Linked DNA regions of Neorhizobium galegae bv. orientalis str. HAMBI 540. Each later gene encodes a partner of the first gene's protein in a complex. Links are inferred from orthologs where the notes say so. Each region holds a gene or a part of one and is shown on either strand. Other genes may lie near its edges. The genes, in order: accB and accD.

Region 1 (3,222 bases):
TGGGCGAGTTCATCCGCCAATATCTGATCCAGAACCCGGAAGTGCTGGTCGAGGTTCAAAACGCATTGGAAACCAAGCAGCAGACCCAGCGCGTCGAGCAGTCGACCAAGGCGATCGCGGACAACAAGCAGGCGATCTTCTCCTCGCCGACCGACATCACGCTCGGCAATCCGAAGGGCGACGTCACGGTCGTCGAGTTCTTCGATTACAATTGCGGCTACTGCAAGCGGGCGCTCTCCGACATGGACGACATCCTTTCCAAGGACAAGAACGTCCGTTTCATCCTGAAGGAATTCCCGATCCTCGGGCCGGACTCGCTTGCAGCCCATCGGGTGGCCAACGCCGTGCGTCTGCTGGCGCCTGAGAAATATGCAAAATTCCACCGCGAACTGCTTGGCGGCAAGCCGCATGCCTCGGAAGCGACGGCCATTGCGGTCGCGGGTGCGCTCGGCGTCAAGGAAGCGGCGATCCGCAAGTCCATGGCCGATGAGCCGAACGACGATCTGGTGCGCGACGCCTACCGGCTCGCCAACGCGATCGGCATCACCGGCACGCCGACCTATGTGGTCGCCGACGAAGCCGTCTTCGGCGCCGTCGGCCTCGATACGATCGAGCAGAAGGTCGCCAATGTGCGCGCATGCGGCAAGGCGACCTGCTGACACGGCGGGTGCCAACCAATAGATGTTCCATCACAGTGGACTCACGGGCTTTCGGCGCGGCGGGGGCTTTCCCTTGCCGCCTCGCCGGTCTATAGGTGGCCCCTGAATTTCTGCAGGGAACCAATAGATCAGTGATGAGCAAGACGGTCTTCGTCCTCAACGGCCCCAATCTCAATATGCTGGGTAAGCGCGAGCCGGGCATCTATGGCGCTGCCACGCTGAAGGACGTCGAGAACGACTGTATTGCAGCCGGTAGGGAACTTGGCTTCGATGTCGATTTCCGCCAGAGCAATCACGAGGGCGTGCTGATCGACTGGATGCACGAGGCCAACGAAAAGGCCGTCGGCGTCGCCATCAACGCGGGCGCCTATACCCATACCTCGATTGCATTGCACGACGCCATCAAGGCGATCTCCGTGCCGGTGATCGAGCTTCATATCTCGAATGTCCACGCGCGGGAGGAATTCCGCCATCATTCGATGATCGCACCGGCGGTAAAGGGCGTGATCTGCGGTTTTGGCACCGCGAGCTACATTCTGGCGCTGCACGCCTTAAAATCCATTACCGCTTGACAAGATAACCAGAACAATAGGGTTTGCCATGTCTGACAAGAAGAACGGTATCGACAAGGGACTGATCCGCGACCTCGCGAACATTCTCAACGAGACCGACCTCACCGAGATCGAAGTCGAACAGGACGATCTGCGTATCCGCGTATCCCGCGCCGGCACGATGCAGTATGTCCAGGCCCCGATCGCAGCGCCCGGCTACGCCCCGGCCGCCGCAGCCGCTCCCGTTGCTGCAGCGCCCGCCGTGCAGGACAACAAGAACGCCGTGACCGCGCCGATGGTCGGCACTATCTACCTCTCCCCGGCCCCTGGCTCGCGCGCCTTCGTCGAAGTCGGCGCCACCGTCAAGGAAGGCCAGACGCTGCTGATCATCGAAGCCATGAAGACGATGAACCAGATCCCGGCGCCGCGCTCCGGCAAGGTCACGGAAATCCTGGTCAACGACGCTCAGCCCGTCGAGTACGGCCAGCCGCTCGTCGTCATCGAGTAGGCGCATCCATGATTTCCAAGATCCTCATAGCCAACCGCGGTGAAATCGCGCTTCGCGTGCTTCGTGCCTGCAAGGAACTCGGCATCGCAACCGTCGCGGTCCATTCCACCGCCGACGCCGACGCCATGCATGTGCGGCTTGCCGACGAAAGCGTGTGCATCGGCCCGCCGCCGTCGCGCGACAGCTACCTGAACATTCACCAGATCGTCGCCGCCTGCGAAATCACCGGCGCCGACGCCGTGCATCCGGGCTACGGCTTCCTGTCGGAAAACGCCAAGTTCGCGGATATCCTCGACGCGCACGGCATCACCTTCATCGGCCCGACCGCCGACCATATCCGCATCATGGGCGACAAGATCACCGCCAAGCAGACCGCGCAGGAACTCGGCATCCCCGTCGTTCCCGGTTCCGAAGGCGAAGTGAAGCCCGAGAATGCGATGGAAATCGCCCGCCAGATCGGCTTCCCTGTGCTGATCAAGGCAACCGCCGGCGGTGGCGGACGCGGCATGAAGGTCGCCAAGACCGAGGCCGATCTCGACGAAGCCGTGTCGACTGCCCGTTCCGAAGCGCTCGCCGCTTTCGGCAACGACGCCGTCTACATGGAAAAATATCTCGAAAAGCCGCGCCACATCGAAATCCAGGTTGTCGGTGACGGCGAAGGCAACGCCATCCATCTCGGTGAACGCGACTGCTCGCTGCAGCGCCGCCACCAGAAGGTCTGGGAAGAGGCCAACTCCCCGGCCCTCAATGTCGAGCAGCGGATGAAGATCGGCGAGATCTGCGCCGATGCCATGCGAAAGCTGAAATATCGCGGCGCCGGCACGGTCGAGTTCCTCTACGAGAACGGCGAGTTCTATTTCATCGAAATGAACACCCGCCTTCAGGTCGAGCATCCGGTCACCGAAGCGATCACCGGCATCGACCTCGTGCACGAACAGATCCGCGTCGCCTCCGGTGGCGGCTTGTCCGTCCGCCAGGAAGATATCGTGTTCTCCGGCCATGCCATCGAATGCCGCATCAATGCCGAGGATCCGCGCACTTTCGTGCCGTCGCCCGGCACGATCACGCATTTCCATGCGCCGGGTGGCCTTGGTGTGCGTGTCGATTCCGGCGCCTATGCGGGCTACAAGATCCCGCCCTATTACGACAGCCTGATCGGCAAGCTGATCGTGCACGGACGCACCCGCGTCGAATGCATGATGCGCCTGCGCCGTGTGCTGGACGAGTTCGTCGTGGACGGCATCAAGACGACGCTGCCGCTGTTTCAGGACCTCGTTGACAATCCGGATATCGCCAATGGCGATTATGACATTCACTGGCTGGAACACTATCTCGCCGGCGACAAGACGCATTAGGGAGATCGATGGCAGGGCGGCGTGGCAGATATTACCCGGCGATAACCCCGGAAATCCTGTTGCGCGCCTATTCCATCGGCCTTTTCCCGATGGCCGAATCCGCCGACGACCCGGAAATCTTCTGGGTCGAGCCGGAAATGCGCGGCATC
Region 2 (3,227 bases), 2.9 Mb from region 1 along the record:
CAGGGCGTCGATCATTGCGCCTCGATCACGGCCGGATCGCCGGGCGTCCTGCATGGCAACCGCACCTATCTGCTGCAGGATGGCGACGGCCAGATCCTCGAAGGCCATTCGATTTCGGCCGGCCTCGATTACCCGGGCATCGGCCCGGAGCATAGCTGGCTGCATTCCATCGGCCGCGCCGAGTACGTGCCGATCATGGACGACGAAGCGCTCGACGCTTTCCAGATGTTGACCCGCCTCGAAGGTATCATCCCGGCGCTGGAGCCGAGCCATGCGCTCGCCGAAGTGATCAAGCGCGCCCCGAAGATGGGCAAGGACGAAATCATCCTGATGAATCTGTCGGGCCGTGGAGACAAGGACATCTTCACCGTCGGCAAGATTCTCGGCATGGAGCTTTGATATGACCGCTCGTATGGACAAACGTTTCGCGGCCCTGAAGGCCGAGGGTCGCCCCGCGCTGATCACCTATATCATGGGCGGCGATCCGGATTTCGAGACCTCGCTCGGCATCATGAAGGCATTGCCCGACGCCGGTGCCGATCTCATCGAGCTCGGCATGCCGTTTTCCGACCCCATGGCCGATGGCCCGGCGGTCCAGATGGCCGGTCAGCGCGCCCTGAAGGGAGGTCAGACGCTCGCAAAGACGCTCAAGCTTGCGGCCACTTTCCGCGAAACCGATACCGAAACGCCGATCGTGATGATGGGTTACTACAACCCGATCTACGTCTACGGCGTCGAGAGATTCCTCGATGACGTGATTGCGTCGGGCATCGACGGCCTGATCGTCGTTGACCTGCCGCCGGAAATGGATGACGAACTCTGCATTCCGGCGCTGGCCAAGGGCGTCAACTTCATCCGCCTGGCGACCCCGACCACCGACGACAAGCGTCTACCGGCCGTTCTCAAGAACACGTCAGGTTTCGTTTATTACGTTTCGATGAACGGCATTACCGGATCGGCGCTTCCGGATCCGTCGCTGATTGGCGGAGCCGTCAAGCGCATCAAGGGTCACACGGCTCTGCCGGTCTGCGTCGGTTTCGGCGTCAAGACAGCGGATCACGCCAAGGCAATCGGTGCTGCGGCGGATGGCGTCGTTGTCGGTTCGGCAATTGTCAGCCAGATCGCCGGCAGCCTTACCAAGGATGGCAAGGCCGGTCCGGATACCGTTGCGGCGGTCGCAACCCTGGTTCGCGGCCTTGCAACCGGCGTGCGCGCTGCCCGCCTTGTTGCCGCCGAATAGTTTCCCACATTAGGCTTGAGTTAATCGGGAGTACGCCAAGTGAACTGGATCACCAATTACGTCCGGCCGCGCATCAACTCCATGCTGGGTCGTCCCAACCGGGACGTTCCGGAAAATCTCTGGATCAAGTGCCCGGAAACCGGCGAGATGGTCTTTCATAAGGACCTGGAAGAGAACAAGTGGGTCATTCCCGCTTCCGGCTTCCACATGAAGATGCCGGCCAAGGCCCGCCTCATCGATCTTTTCGACGGCGGTGTCTTCGAGGCGCTGCCGCAGCCGAAGGTCGCCCAGGATCCGCTGAAATTCCGCGATTCCAAGCGTTATGCCGATCGCCTGAAGGATAGTCGCGTCAAGACCGAGCAGGAAGACACGATTCTTTCCGGCTTGGGCGAGGTTCAGGGCCTGAAGCTGGTCGCTATCGTGCATGAATTCAACTTCATCGGTGGTTCGCTCGGCATGGCGGCCGGCGAGGCGATCGTTCGGGCCTGCGAACGGGCTCTCACCGAAAAATGCCCGCTGGTCATCTTCCCGGCCTCCGGCGGCGCCCGCATGCAGGAAGGCATCCTGTCGCTAATGCAGCTTCCGCGCACCACGGTTGCGGTCGACATGCTGAAGGAAGCGGGCCTGCCCTATATCGTCGTGCTCACCAACCCGACGACCGGGGGTGTCACCGCCTCCTACGCCATGCTGGGTGATGTCCATATTGCCGAGCCCGGTGCCGAAATCGGCTTTGCCGGCAAACGCGTCATCGAACAGACGTTGCGCGAAAAGCTGCCTGAAGGCTTCCAGACGTCGGAATACCTGCTGGAGCATGGCATGGTCGATATGGTGGTGAAGCGCCACGAGATTCCATCGACACTGGCCAAGATCCTGAAGATGCTGACGAAACAGCCTGTTCAGGAAGTGCTTCCGGCGCCCATCGCGCTCAGCGCCTGACCGAGAGAGAGCATCGAGAGCCGGAGCGGCGGGATGACCACCATGAACGAGCCCGTTGTGAGCGAGGCCGAGCGGGAAATTGAACGACTGATGACCCTTCATCCGAAGGGTTTCGATCTTTCGCTCGACAGGATCACCCGCCTGCTCGAAATACTCGGCAATCCGCACAGGAAGCTGCCGCGTGTCATTCATGTGGCCGGCACCAACGGCAAGGGCTCCGTGACGGCCTTCTGCCGTGCCCTGCTCGAGGCAGGCGGTTATGCGACGCATGTCCATACGTCCCCGCATCTCGTCCACTGGCACGAACGCTATCGGATCGGCGTCAAGGGCGGCCGCAGCCGGATCGTCGGCGACGAGATGCTGGCGGACGCGCTGCGGCGCATCGCGGCGGCCAATAACGGCCAGATGATCACCGTCTTCGAGATCCTCACAGCGGCGACTTTCCTACTGTTCTCCGAACAGCCCGGTGATGCGGTGATCCTCGAAGTCGGCCTCGGGGGTCGCTTCGATGCCACCAACGTCATTTCAGATCCTGCGGTTTCGGTCATCATGCCGATCTCGCTCGACCACCAGGCCTATCTCGGCGACCGAGTCGAACTGATTGCCGCCGAGAAGGCGGGGATCATGAAGCGCGGCCGTCCCGTCGTCATCGGCCATCAGGAATTTGAAGCGGCCCGCGACGTGCTGATCTCGACCGCCGAGCGGCTCGGCTGTCCGACCGCCGTCTACGGCCAGGAATTTTCGGCCCATGAGGAATTCGGCCGGCTGATCTACCAGGACGAATTCGGCCTTGCCGATTTAGCCCTGCCGCGTCTGCCGGGGCGCCATCAATACGCCAATGCCGCCGCCGCCATCCGCGCCGTCAAGGCTGCCGGCTTCACCGTCACCGAAGCGATGATGGAAAAGGCGATGGCGACCGTCGAATGGCCGGCCCGCCTCCAGAAGCTGACCGAAGGCAAACTGCTGCAATATGCGCCCGAAGGTTCTGAAATCTGGCTGGATGGCGGGCACAATCCCGGCGCCGGCGAGGTGATTGCCGAGGCAATGGCAT

Evidence for each region.
Region 2: the proteins of accB (region 1) and accD are in contact, whole or in part, in a solved structure (PDB 8UXZ), measured with the Escherichia coli proteins. The link is inferred for Neorhizobium galegae bv. orientalis str. HAMBI 540 from one-to-one orthologs.

What each region holds. Positions count from the first base shown.
Region 1 is NZ_HG938353.1:1,224,295-1,227,516, reverse strand. Bases 89-2,988 are described here. They hold accB (acetyl-CoA carboxylase biotin carboxyl carrier protein), read left to right. Parts: upstream 89-1,259; coding sequence 1,260-1,718; downstream 1,719-2,988. Other genes in these bases: accC (acetyl-CoA carboxylase biotin carboxylase subunit), read left to right, coding at 1,727-2,988; aroQ (type II 3-dehydroquinate dehydratase), read left to right, coding at 794-1,231; RG540_RS06275 (DsbA family protein), read left to right, coding at 89-659. Outside these bases: more of RG540_RS06275, read left to right, coding at 1-88; more of accC, read left to right, coding at 2,989-3,073; aat (leucyl/phenylalanyl-tRNA--protein transferase), read left to right, coding at 3,082-3,222. UniProt on the Escherichia coli protein: This protein is a component of the acetyl coenzyme A carboxylase complex; first, biotin carboxylase catalyzes the carboxylation of the carrier protein and then the transcarboxylase transfers the carboxyl group to form malonyl-CoA.
Region 2 is NZ_HG938353.1:4,169,924-4,173,150, forward strand. The notes cover bases 323-3,227. They hold accD (acetyl-CoA carboxylase, carboxyltransferase subunit beta), read left to right. Parts: upstream 323-1,279; coding sequence 1,280-2,176; downstream 2,177-3,227. Other genes in these bases: trpB (tryptophan synthase subunit beta), read left to right, coding at 323-399; trpA (tryptophan synthase subunit alpha), read left to right, coding at 401-1,240; RG540_RS20115 (bifunctional folylpolyglutamate synthase/dihydrofolate synthase), read left to right, coding at 2,210-3,227. Outside these bases: more of trpB, read left to right, coding at 1-322.